Regions from separate parts of the Roseateles aquae genome, predicted to be linked through region 1. Evidence: riboswitches for the same ligand, from Rfam matches in the RefSeq annotation. Region 1 holds a riboswitch; the other holds the start of a gene.
What was found. A riboswitch is a leader RNA that binds a small molecule or an ion and turns the genes downstream of it on or off. The one in region 1 is predicted to bind glycine.

Region 2: linked by a shared signal. The riboswitch ahead of gcvT (glycine cleavage system aminomethyltransferase GcvT) and the one ahead of RQP53_RS23940 (D-amino acid dehydrogenase) in region 1 are both predicted to bind glycine.

The regions. Positions count from the first base shown of each region.
Region 1 covers NZ_JAVXZY010000015.1:11,241-16,944, reverse strand. The annotation lists gene RQP53_RS23970 (serine hydrolase domain-containing protein) at 1-170, opposite strand, end outside; gene RQP53_RS23965 (hypothetical protein) at 356-550, opposite strand; gene RQP53_RS23960 (hypothetical protein) at 943-1,086, opposite strand; gene RQP53_RS23955 (RNA polymerase sigma factor) at 1,256-1,819, opposite strand; gene RQP53_RS23950 (YgaP-like transmembrane domain) at 1,824-2,036, opposite strand; gene RQP53_RS23945 (DUF2785 domain-containing protein) at 2,165-3,079, opposite strand; glycine riboswitch at 3,209-3,302, shown strand; glycine riboswitch at 3,304-3,419, shown strand; gene RQP53_RS23940 (D-amino acid dehydrogenase) at 3,509-4,804, shown strand; gene fusA (elongation factor G) at 4,916-5,704, shown strand, end outside.
Region 2 covers NZ_JAVXZY010000001.1:144,582-150,285, reverse strand. The annotation lists gene gcvP (aminomethyl-transferring glycine dehydrogenase) at 1-1,092, opposite strand, end outside; gene gcvH (glycine cleavage system protein GcvH) at 1,248-1,622, opposite strand; gene gcvT (glycine cleavage system aminomethyltransferase GcvT) at 1,705-2,838, opposite strand; glycine riboswitch at 2,879-2,988, opposite strand; glycine riboswitch at 2,998-3,102, opposite strand; gene RQP53_RS00655 (response regulator) at 3,214-3,873, shown strand; gene RQP53_RS00650 (ATP-binding protein) at 3,870-5,276, shown strand; gene RQP53_RS00645 (Do family serine endopeptidase) at 5,354-5,704, shown strand, end outside.

The sequences.
Region 1 (5,704 bases):
TCGCTCACCAGCCCCTTGCGTATCAGCACCGCGCCCATGGCGGGCAGCTGGTATTCCGCCATGGCGGCCTGCAGTGAGGCGTCCAGGGAGGGAGCGGCAGGCTGGGCGGAAGCAGCGGACTTTGCAGTCTCGGCGGCCACTTCGCCAGCCCAAACCGTGGTCGTCGCCATTCCCACACACAGGAGGGCAGCACGCGCGGCCAGGGTCATGCTCGTTAGGTTTTTCATCTTGGTGAGAGTCGGTTTCAAGGGGAAGGGCTGGGCAGTGTCGCCAGGCGCAGGCGTCCAGGCCGAGACAGAGCGACGCAGCGCCCAAGCGTCGGCATGAGCTGCCTCGGCGGGCGACGCGCCGTGGGCTAGCCGGCCTCGCGACCGCGCCCTTGGGCGACCGTTTCAAACAGGCCCATCAACCAGCACATGGGGCAACCGCGCAGCAGCACGACGGCGCCAACGCCCGCAAGCGCAGACCAAAAGACGCCATGGCTGCCCAGGTAAATGGCCGCGAACATCAAACCCAAGGCGGCGGCACCGCGCAGGAGATGAAGCGACACTGAACTGCTGCAAAACATGATGGATACCTGCTGAAGAGTGGATCACTCCGACCCAGGGAAGGTCTGCATAAGTCGGCGTGGGCCGTGGTTGGGAGAACTGGGGCGGCCACGTAGGCGCGCTGCGAAGGTCGGGCTGGTGGCCCGACAGCCGAGCAGCGCAACGCCCGTGGGGGCCCCATTTCTCCCAACCCGCAGGGCAAGCACCAGCCAAACCCTGCCGGTGTTGCGAGCCTTGCGCAGGCCACCAGCCTGAGCTGCGGCTCGCGCCTAGGCAGGCCTTGGCCGGTGCTTGCCACGGCCCACGCCGACTTATGCAGACCTTCCCTAGAGGCACAGCGGGTGCAAAAGGGTTCATCTTTTTGCGCAGGTCTCCAAGAAAATCGCGCCCGCGTTCAATTGCCCGCGTTCAACTGCCCGACCAACGCCAGCAAGCCGCCACGGCCCACCTGCGCGAATTCAGGATGCTCTGGCGCCTCGCTCACCCGCACGGCCAGGCCGTCGTCAAAGCACTGCGGCATCTCACGGCAAGCCAGCACAGCAAGCACCTAGCCTTTCACGGGCATCATGGTGACTCCAAGGTGAGGCGCACACGCTAGGACTCTCACCGGCCTTCAATCTTGACGTTTGCATCGAAGAGTCCCTGCTGAAGGGTGTCTCGGATTTGTGCAAGGAAACGGGTTTCTTCAACGCTGATCCTTGGAGGGCTCATGGCTCCACGGACTCTGGTACGCCGTCCTTGAGCCAATAGCCGCTGGCCAGCAGCTGTTCGCGGACCTGGGCACGAGCTCGGTGCAAGCGGCTTTTCACCGCCTCCAGGCTGAGCCCGAGTTGCGCGGCCACCTCAGGCGCCGTCAGTTCATGCACATCGCGCAAGATCAGCACCTCGCGGTACGGCGGCGTCAGACGCTCCATGGCACGCACCAGGTCCATACGCAGATCGGTCGGCAACTCCGGCGCCTGAGGCATGTCTTGCGGCGCCAATTCGTCCAGGTCTTCGGCCTTGCTGCGCAGGCGCAGCAGGCGGTAGCACTCGCGCTCGACGATGCGAAACATCCAGGTCGCGAACGTCGCCACGGTGCGCAGCGCGCCGATCTTGCGATAGAGCTGCCAAAGCGCGATCTGCACCGCGTCTTCGGCGTCCTCGGTGCTTGCGCAAGTGCGCCGCGCGAAGCGCTTCAGGTCGGGCTGACAAACGCTGAGCAAGCGCTGCACCGCGCCGGACTCGCCGCGCGTGGCGGCCTCGATCAATTGCGTTTCGGCGCGGATCATGGCTTCACTTCTCCAAGTAGCGCCGGCCAAGCATGGCGCAGGCCGGGCAGAAGCCGACAAAGGCGGTCAGCACCAAAGTGGCGGCGGCGGCCAGAGCCCCATAGCTCGTCAGGCCGGGGCTGAGTGCGCCCTTGAACATGGCGGCACCGATGGCCGCACCGGCGGCAATACGCAGCACGCGTTCCCAAATGGGCAGATTACGCTTGATGAAGAACATGGTGAGAATCCTGTCTGAAAGTGGCTGACACAGACATAGAGTGAGCAAAATTCCAAAAGGATTCAGCGGCGCAGAAATAAATTCCGGCCGCGCACGGCGCACGGGTTTCTACAAGACCCTGCTGCCGCTCAGCGCAGCTGCTTGAGCCAGCGCCGCACCGGTGCGATCAGCGTGTTGCGGCGCTCAACGTCCGGCTGCTCGGCCAGCGCCACATAGAGCGGCCAGAGGAACTCGCGGGCGTTGTGCATCAGCAGCAGCCGTGGCTCGTCCAACGCGGCCGGGCTGCGCAGTGGTGCCAGCGTCTGATCCAGCCAGTCGGCCCAAGCCTGCGCGTCGAGCTCGCTGCGCAGCAAGGCATGCAGCGCCGGCGCGGCCAGGCGCTGACCTTCGCCATAACGGTAGAACTCCGTGCCTCCGCCCAGCACCTGGCTTTGCAGCGCGCGCAGGATCTGGCGCTGCTGTGCAGGCGTCAGCGCCGGGTTCATGCTCAGCTGGTAGAGCAGATCGGCGCCGTGGGCGACACCGTGCCGCCAGCCCTCGGCGGGCGTGAAGCCGCGCCGATCGTTGACGCCGGCCAGATAGCGCGTGGCGGCGTCCAGCAAGGCCTCGCGCTGCGCAGCATCCTGCACCGGCGCCAGCCGGTCGGCACGTGCCAGTTCGGCCAGGCTCAGCGCCGCAAAGGGCTGGCGAAAGCCGCCGGCATCGGCCGGCTCGGCCAGGCTGCGCAGCAACGCGGTGCGCAGCGCCAGTTGGGTGGCGGGCGTCAGCAGGCCGGCACGCAGCCAGGCCGACAGGGTTTCGAACGCGAACTCATCGCGCAACTCGGGTCGGGGATCGGCCAGGCAGTCCAGCAGCGCCAGCGCCGCGGGCTGTAGCGCCTCGCGGGCTTGGGCATCCAGCGCCTGCAACTGTCCCCGGGGCGGAGCGGACTGCGCCACCATGCCGGCCGGCGGACACTCGGCGCGCACCGCGCCCGCCAGCAACAGGCCGAGGCCCGCCAACAAGCCCGCCATCACACCCCAGCGTCGAAACCCTTGCTGCATCGTCCACTCCCGTCACGCCAATGCCGGCATCTTGCCGCCTGCAGCGGCGGCCCCGCCTGCGCGATTTCCCCTGGTGCACAAAGTCATCTCGCCTCATCCCCCCGCGGCGCCGGCCTGCGGCTACACTGGCGGCCGGATTCAGGAGAGTGCGGCCCGCCCCGGCGAGCCGCCGCCGAAGGCGCAAGCTCCCATACTCGCTCAGGCCCCGTACTGGATCCGTCAACAAGCCGAATGCTGGAGAGCGGTGCCGCAAGCTTTTGCAGCACCCGCCGAAGGAGCAAGGCGAGGGGCAGGAGGCCCGTCGCTGAATCTCTCAGGTACAAAGGACAGCGGGAGCGGCGCGCGTCAGGCGCACGCTCTCCCTTGCTCATGGCTTGTCTGTCCATGGCGAAGGCATGCGCCTGCACGACCCACCCTTGGGAGTGCTCCATGCACATCATCGTTCTCGGCGCCGGCGTCACCGGCATCAGCACCGCCTGGTATCTGCGTCAGGCCGGCCACGAGGTCACCGTCATCGATCGCCAGCCGGCGGCCGGGCTGGAAACCAGCTTTGCCAATGGCGGCCAGATCTCCGTCTCGCATGCCGAGCCCTGGGCCAATCCCGGCGCCCCGCTGAAGGTGCTGAAGTGGCTGATGCGCGAAGACGCGCCGCTGCTGTTCCGCCTGCGCGCCGACGCCGCCCAGTGGCGCTGGGGCTTGCAATTCCTGCGTGAATGCACGCCCGGCCGCACCGCCCACAACATCCGCAACATCGTCAGCCTCGGGCTGTACAGCCGCGCCAAGCTGCGCGCGCTGCGCCGCGATCTGGGGCTGGACTACGACCAGCGCACGCAGGGCATCCTGCACTTCTACACCAGCGAGGCCGAGTACGAGGCCGCGCAGGAGCCGGCGCGCATCATGCGCGAGCAGGGCTGCGAACTCGATATGAAAACGCCCGACGAATGCGTGGCCATCGAGCCGGCACTGGCGCAATGCCGCGCGCAAATCGTCGGCGGCAGCATGACGCCCAGCGACGAGTCCGGCGACGCGCACAAGTTCACCCAGGCCCTGGCCGCGCGCTGCGCCGCCGCCGGCGTGCGCTTTCGCTACGACACCCGCATCCTCGGGCTGGAACGCGAGGGCGGCGCCATCAGCCGCGTCATCACCGCCAACGCCGATGGCGTCGTCAGCCGCCTGGCGGCCGATCGCTTTGTGCTCTGCATGGGCTCGTTCAGTCGCGCGCTGGCCCGCGACCTGGGCGTCTCGCTGAACATCTATCCGGCCAAGGGCTACTCGGTCACGCTGCCGGTGATTGCGCCCCAGCACAGCTACCAGGTCTCGCTGACCGATGACGAATACAAGCTGGTGTTCTCGCGCCTGGGCGACCGGCTGCGCATTGCCGGCACGGCCGAGCTGAACGGCTACGACACGGCGCTGAACCTGGTGCGCTGCGAGGCCATCGTGCGCCGCACCCGCGAGCTGTTCCCGCAGATGACCGATGGCCAGGGCGCCCAGTTCTGGACCGGGCTGCGGCCGGCCACGCCGTCCAACCTGCCCTATATCGGCCAGAGTGCGGTCGCCAATCTGTACCTGAACACCGGCCATGGCACGCTGGGCTGGACCCACGCCTGCGGTTCGGCCGCGGCGCTGGCCGATCTCGTCGACGGCCGCCGCCCGGAGCTGGACTACGCCTTCACGGCGGCCACGCAGCAGTCGGCCTTGATGCAGCCCAAATTCGCTGCCTGAGCTCCGACGAAAGCGTTGCCTCGGCGCCAATGCCCGGCCGGCCGGGGCCCTTGTGTCCGGCCCCGGCTTCCTCTACGCTGGGCTCAGCACAGCGACAGCAAGGAGCACGCCATGGCCGCACACCCATCGACGCAGAACGAGGGAGGCGCAGCCTCCGGCAGCCCAGGCAGCGCCGTCGGGGCGCATCCAGGGATCGCAGCGATTCGCACGCTGGCCCTGGTCGGCCCCGCCGGCGCTGGCAAGACGACTCTGGCGGAGGCCATGCTGCTGCAGGCCGGCGTGATCAGCCAGGCCGGCTCGGTCGAAAAGGGCAATACCGTCAGCGACCACGAGCTGCTCGAGCGCCGCATGCAGCATTCGCTGCAGACCACGGTGCTGCAGTTCCAGCATCAGGGCCTGCGCCTGCATCTGCTCGACACCCCGGGTGCCGCTGATTTCATCGGTCAGTCGCTGCCCGCGCTCGAGGCGGTGGAAAGCGCGGTGCTGGTGCTCAATGCGCAAAACGGCATCGAGCTGATGGCCAAGCGGATGATGGAAACGGCCGCGGCGCGCGGCCGCACCCGGCTGATCGTGATCAACAAGATCGATGCGCCGGATATCGATCTGGCCGCGCTGCTGGCGCAGATCCAGAGCGTGTTCGGCCGCGAATGCCTGCCACTGAACCTGCCGGCCGAGGGCGGGCGCCGGGTGATCGACTGCTTCTTCAATCGCGAGGGCCAGTCGGACTTCGGCCCGGTCGAGGCGGCGCACCGGGCACTGGTCGAGCAGGTGGTCGAGGTCGACGGCGACTTCGTCGAACGCTATCTGAACGAGGGCGATGTCGACGCCAGCGAGCTGCATGCACCGCTGGAACAGGCGCTGCGCGAAGGCCATCTGATTCCGGTCTGCTTCACCTCGGCC
Region 2 (5,704 bases), on a different contig from region 1:
CTGGGCAATGCGCTTCAGGCCTTGCGGGCCGTGATAGACGGCGTACATGCTGGCCACAACCGCCGGCAGCACCTGAGCGGTACAAATGTTCGACGTGGCCTTCTCGCGGCGGATGTGCTGCTCGCGGGTCTGCAGCGCCAGGCGGTAGGCCGGGTTGCCATGCACGTCAACGCTGACGCCGACCAGGCGGCCGGGCAGATTGCGCTTGAACTCGTCCTTGCAGGCCATGTAGGCGGCGTGCGGGCCGCCATTGCCCATGGGCATGCCAAAGCGCTGGGTGGTGCCCACGGCGATGTCGGCACCTTGCTCGCCCGGCGCCTTGATCAGCGTCAGCGCCAGCAGGTCGGCCGCGACGATCAGCAGCGCGCCCTTGGCGTGCAGTGCATCGGCCACACCTTGCAGGCCACGCACCTCGCCGGTAACGGCCGGATATTGCAGCAGGGCAGCGAAGCAGTCGGCAGCGCCAGCCTCGGCGGCCGGGCCGGTCTGCACGGTGAAGCCCAGCGGGATGGCGCGGGTGCGCACCACTTCCATCGTCTGCGGCAGCACGTCGTCAGCAACGTAGAACACCGTGCTCTTGCTCTTGCCGACGCGAGCGGCCAGCGTCATCGCTTCGGCGGCGGCGGTGGCTTCATCGAGCATCGAGGCATTGGCGATGGCCATGCCGGTCAGGTCGGTGACCATGGTCTGGAAGTTGACCAGGGCCTCCATCCGGCCTTGCGAGATCTCGGCCTGGTAGGGCGTGTAGGCGGTGTACCAGGCGGGGTTCTCGAGGATGTTGCGCAGGATGACGCCAGGGGTCAGGGTGTCGTAATAGCCCTGGCCGATATAGCTCTTCAGCACCTTGTTCTGCGCGGCCACGGCTTTCAGCTCGGCCAGCGCCTGAGCTTCAGACGCCACCGGCGGCAGCTGCATGCCCTGCGAGCGCTTGATGCTGGCCGGCACGATGGACTCGATCAGCGCACGGCGCGAGGCCGCGCCGATGACCGACAGCATCGCGGCTTCGTCGGCGGCATCGGGGCCGATGTGGCGGGCGTGAAATTCAGCGGCGTTTTCGAGTTCGCCGAGCGGCTTCAGGGCAGACATCAACATGGGGCAATCCTTCTGGCATGGCGGGCTTGTGGCCCGATACCGGCTCGTCAGAGCATCAATCGTTCATTCATCGCGCTTGCAGCGGCGGCCGGTGTTCCCGGCCGTTCCGATGCAAGAACGGGCACCAAGTGCCCGTTGTCTTCATCAACAGCCGATCAGCTGTTCTTCACCAGCTCGTCGTAAGCGGTGCTGTCCATCAGCGCGTCAAGTTGGGCGGGATTGCTCAGCTTGACCTTGAAGAACCAGCCGGCGGCCAGCGGGTCGCTGTTGGCCAGCGAGGGGTCATCGCGCAGCGCTTCGTTGACTTCGGTGATCTCGCCATCGACAGGCATGTAGACGTCAGCCGCGGCCTTGACCGACTCGACAACACCGGCCACTTCCTTCTCGGCGTAGCTCTTGCCGACTTCGGGCAGGTCCACATAGACCACATCGCCCAGGGCGTCCTGGGCATGGACGGTGATGCCCACGGTGGCGCTGCCATCGGCGTTGATTTGGACCCACTCGTGGTCGGGCGTGTACTTGATGCTCATGGTGTGCTCCGTGAATCAGCAGGGAGGTCGGGAGAAAAGATCAGGGAAAACGAGAGGGCCTGCGAGCAGGCCCGGCTGGAGATCAGCCGCGGAAATAGCGGTGCGGCGCAAACGGGGTCGGGGCCACGGTCATCGCCACACGCTTGTCGCGCACCAGGGCGAAGACCGCGGTGCCGACGGCGACATGGCTGGCAGCCAGATAGGCCAGGGCGACCGGCTGGCCGACCGTCGGGCCCAGCGAACCGCTGGTGACGACGCCGATTTCATTGCCGTCAGCATCGATCACCTTGGCGCCTTCACGAACCGGCATGCGCTCGGTCGAGATCAGGCCGACGCGCTTCTTCGCCGCGCCATTGGCCAGCTGTGCATCGATCACCGCAGCGCCGGGGTAGCCACCCGCACGGGCGCCACCAGCGCGACGCACCTTCTGGATCGCCCAGGTCAGCGCGCCCTCGACCGGCGTGGTCTCGGTGTTGATGTCGTGGCCGTAGAGGCAGAGGCCGGCTTCCAGGCGCAGCGTGTCGCGGGCGCCGAGGCCGATGGGCTTGACCTCCGGCTGGGCCAGCAGCTTGCGCGCCAGCTCGACGGCCTGGTCGTTATGTACCGAGATCTCGAAACCGTCTTCGCCGGTATAGCCGGAGCGGGTCAGGAAGGTCTCGATGCCGTCCAGATTGAAGTAGCCGCCGGTCATGAAGGTCAGCTTGGCCACATCCGGGTTCAGGCGCGACAGGGCGGTCACGGCCTCAGGGCCTTGCAGTGCCAGCAGGGCGCGCTCGGGCAGGCTGATCACTTCGCAGCGGCTGCCGATCTTGGCCTGCAGATGGGCGGTGTCCTGTTCCTTGCAGGCGGCGTTGACGACAACAAAGATGTCGTCCGGCCGGCGGCACAGCATCAGGTCGTCGAGGATGCCGCCTTGTTCATTGGTGAACAGGGCGTAGCGTTGCTTGAAGACGGGCAGGTCGATCACATCGACCGGCACGATGGATTCGAGCGCAGCGCCGGCGTCGGCGCCGACCAGGCGCAGCTGGCCCATGTGAGAAACGTCGAACAGGCCGGCGGCCGTGCGGGTGTGCTTGTGTTCGGCGAGGATGCCGTCCTTGTACTGCACCGGCATGTCGTAGCCGCCGAAAGGCACCATCTTGGCGCCCAGTTCGATGTGCAATGCGTGCAGGGGGGTGGTCTTGAGTTCGGCGGACAAGGCAATCTCCGAGGGCATTCTTGAAGCCCACCCCAAATCTGAACCCGGGGTGGGGGAAGCTGCCCTCGCTGTCCTTGGTACCTGAGAGATTGACCGCTGGCGTATTGCCAGCAGCTTGCCCCTTCGGTGGACGGGCTACGAGGCCCGCCTCTCTCCAGTGAGGAACGCCCTGGTGGGGGCGTCTTGTCAGTCCTTTTGCCTGAGCGTTCGAAGCGTGGGATCTTCCTGTGCCTCTGCGCCTTCGGCGGCTCTCGCTAGAGAGCTCTCTCCTGACGGGGCGGATTGTAGCCATGGTTTGCCCGCGGCTGAAGCAGCTTTTAAGTTTCGGCTAAGCGCGGGCCTGGCGACGCCGTGGACAATTGCCCCTTTGCTCACTGAAAGGCGACGCTGCGCATGCGACTGCTGCTGGTGGAAGACGACGCGATGATTGGCGAGCAACTGCTCGAGTTGCTGCGTGCAGAGGGGTATGCGGTCGACTGGGTGCGCGATGGCGAGTTGGCCGACACCGCCTTGCTGAGCCAGAGCTATGACCTGGTGCTCTTGGACCTCGGCCTGCCACGCCGCGACGGCATGAGCGTGCTGCGGGCGCTGCGGGCGCGCAAACAGACGATGCCGGTGCTGATCGCCACGGCACGCGATGCGCTGGAGCAACGCATCGCCGGGCTGGACGCCGGAGCTGACGACTATGTGCTCAAGCCCTTCGAGCTGCATGAACTGCTGGCCCGCATCCGCGCACTGCTGCGCCGTGCCAGTGGGCGCGCCGAGCCGGTCTACGAACACAAGGGCGTCAGCATCAATCCTGCCACACGCGAGGTGCTGCTGGACGGGCAGCCGGTCAGCCTCTCGGCCCGCGAATGGGCGGTGCTGGAGCCGCTGCTGGCCCGGCCCGGCATGGTGCTGTCGCGCCAGCAGCTGGAAGAAAAGCTCTACAGCTGGAAGGACGAGATCTCCAGCAATGCAGTCGAGGTCTATATCCACGGCCTGCGCAAGAAGCTGGGCGCCGGGCTGATTCAAAACGTGCGTGGCGTTGGCTACCGGGTGCCCAAGGAATGAGTGAGGCAAGACCTGACCCCACGCCAGCCGCCAGCGCCTGGCAGCGTGCGGCGGCCCTGCTGGTGCCGCGTTCGCTGCGCTATCGGCTGCTGATGTTCTTGCTGCTCGCCGTCAGCGCGGCGGCGCTGCTGCAGGGTTTGAGCGCCTACAACACCGCGCTGCGCGAAACCGACGAGATCTTCGACTATCAGATGCAGCAGATGGCGCTGTCGCTGCGCGGCACCGTGGGCAGCGGCACCGTCTCGCTGCCGCTGGGCGAAGAACAGAGCTTTGATTTTCAGGTCCAGGTCTGGGCGCTCGACGGCTCGCCGCTGTTTCGCTCGCCGGGCGAGGCCTGGCTGCCGCAGCGCGCGGTGCTGGGCTTTTCCGAGCAGCGCTCCAATGGCCGGCGCTTTCGCGTCTTTTCCTTCCAGACCCGTTACCAGGTCGTCCAGGTGGCACAGGACATTGCCGTGCGCCAGCGCATGGCGGGGCAGCTGGCCTGGCGCACCATCGCGCCGATTGCGCTGATGCTGCCGCTTTTGGCTCTGGTGGTCTGGTGGGGCGTCAGCCATGCCTTGGAGCCGGTGGCGCGGGTGCGCGAGCAGTTGGCCGGCCGTGCTGCTGCCGATCTCTCGCCGGTGGCGGGCGCGAATCTGCCGGCCGAGGTGCAGCCGGTGATTGACGAGTTCAATGCCTTGCTGGCCCGTGTGCGCCAAGCCTTCGAGACTCAGCAGCATTTCGTTGCCGATGCCGCGCATGAGCTGCGCTCGCCGCTGGCCGCATTGCAGTTGCAGCTTCAATCCTTGCAGCGTGCAACAGACTCAGCGACACAGGCTCAGGCGGTAGAGCGCCTGGGGCAGGGCATTGAGCGGGCCAGCCGCCTGGTCGAGCAGTTGCTGGTGCTGGCGCGTGAGGATGGTGGCGGCGCCGCGGCGCTGCAGCTCATGCAGACGGTCGATCTGGCCTCGCTTTGCCGCGATGCGGTTGTCGAGGCCAGCGATGCGGCCGCCCTGCGTCATATCGACGTCGGCCTGGGGCGCTGCGATGCGCTGCAGGCGAGTGGCCATGCAGAGGCATTGCGCATCCTGTTGCGCAATCTGCTGGACAACGCGATCAAGTACAGCCCAGAGGGCGGCCGGGTCGACCTGAGCCTGCAGGCGCTCGGCGACGAGGCGCTACTGGTGGTTGAGGACAGCGGCCCAGGCATCGCCGAGGCTGAGCGCGAACGGGTATTTGATCGCTTTTATCGCAGTGCTGAGGCCGGTGCACACGGCGCGGCCGGCAGCGGTTTGGGGCTGTCCATCGTGCGTGCGATCGCCGAGCGACATGGTGCACGGCTGCGGCTTGATCGCTCCAGCTTGCTCGGCGGGCTGAGGGTGGAGCTGCGCCTGCCGATGAAGGTCGTTTCAGCCGCTGCTTAAGTGATGTCTAAGTCTGCTGCGCGAGAGTTCGACCATCGCAGGCAAGGGGCCTGCGGCGAATTCCAACAGGAGGCCTCATGGCAAAGTTCAATAGCGAAACAATGATTCCGGCCCGGCGTCTGGTCTGGGCCTTGGCCGCCGCGGGCGTGCTTGGCGCCGCCGGGGGCGCGGGTGCCATGCACACGGCCAGCGCGATCAAGACCTCGAACAGCAGCAGTGCCGTTTCCAACGAGACGGCCAGCGCCGAGAGCAGCCAGCTGCTGGCCAGCGCATCGACCACCAGCACGCCGGTGGCCAGCTCGAGCAACACTGCTGCGGTCGCGCCAACCGTGCTGCCCGACTTCGCCCAGATCGCGGCCACCCGAGGCGCTGCGGTGGTGAACATCAGCGTCTCCGGCACGGCCAAGTCGACCATCGTGCGGCGCGGC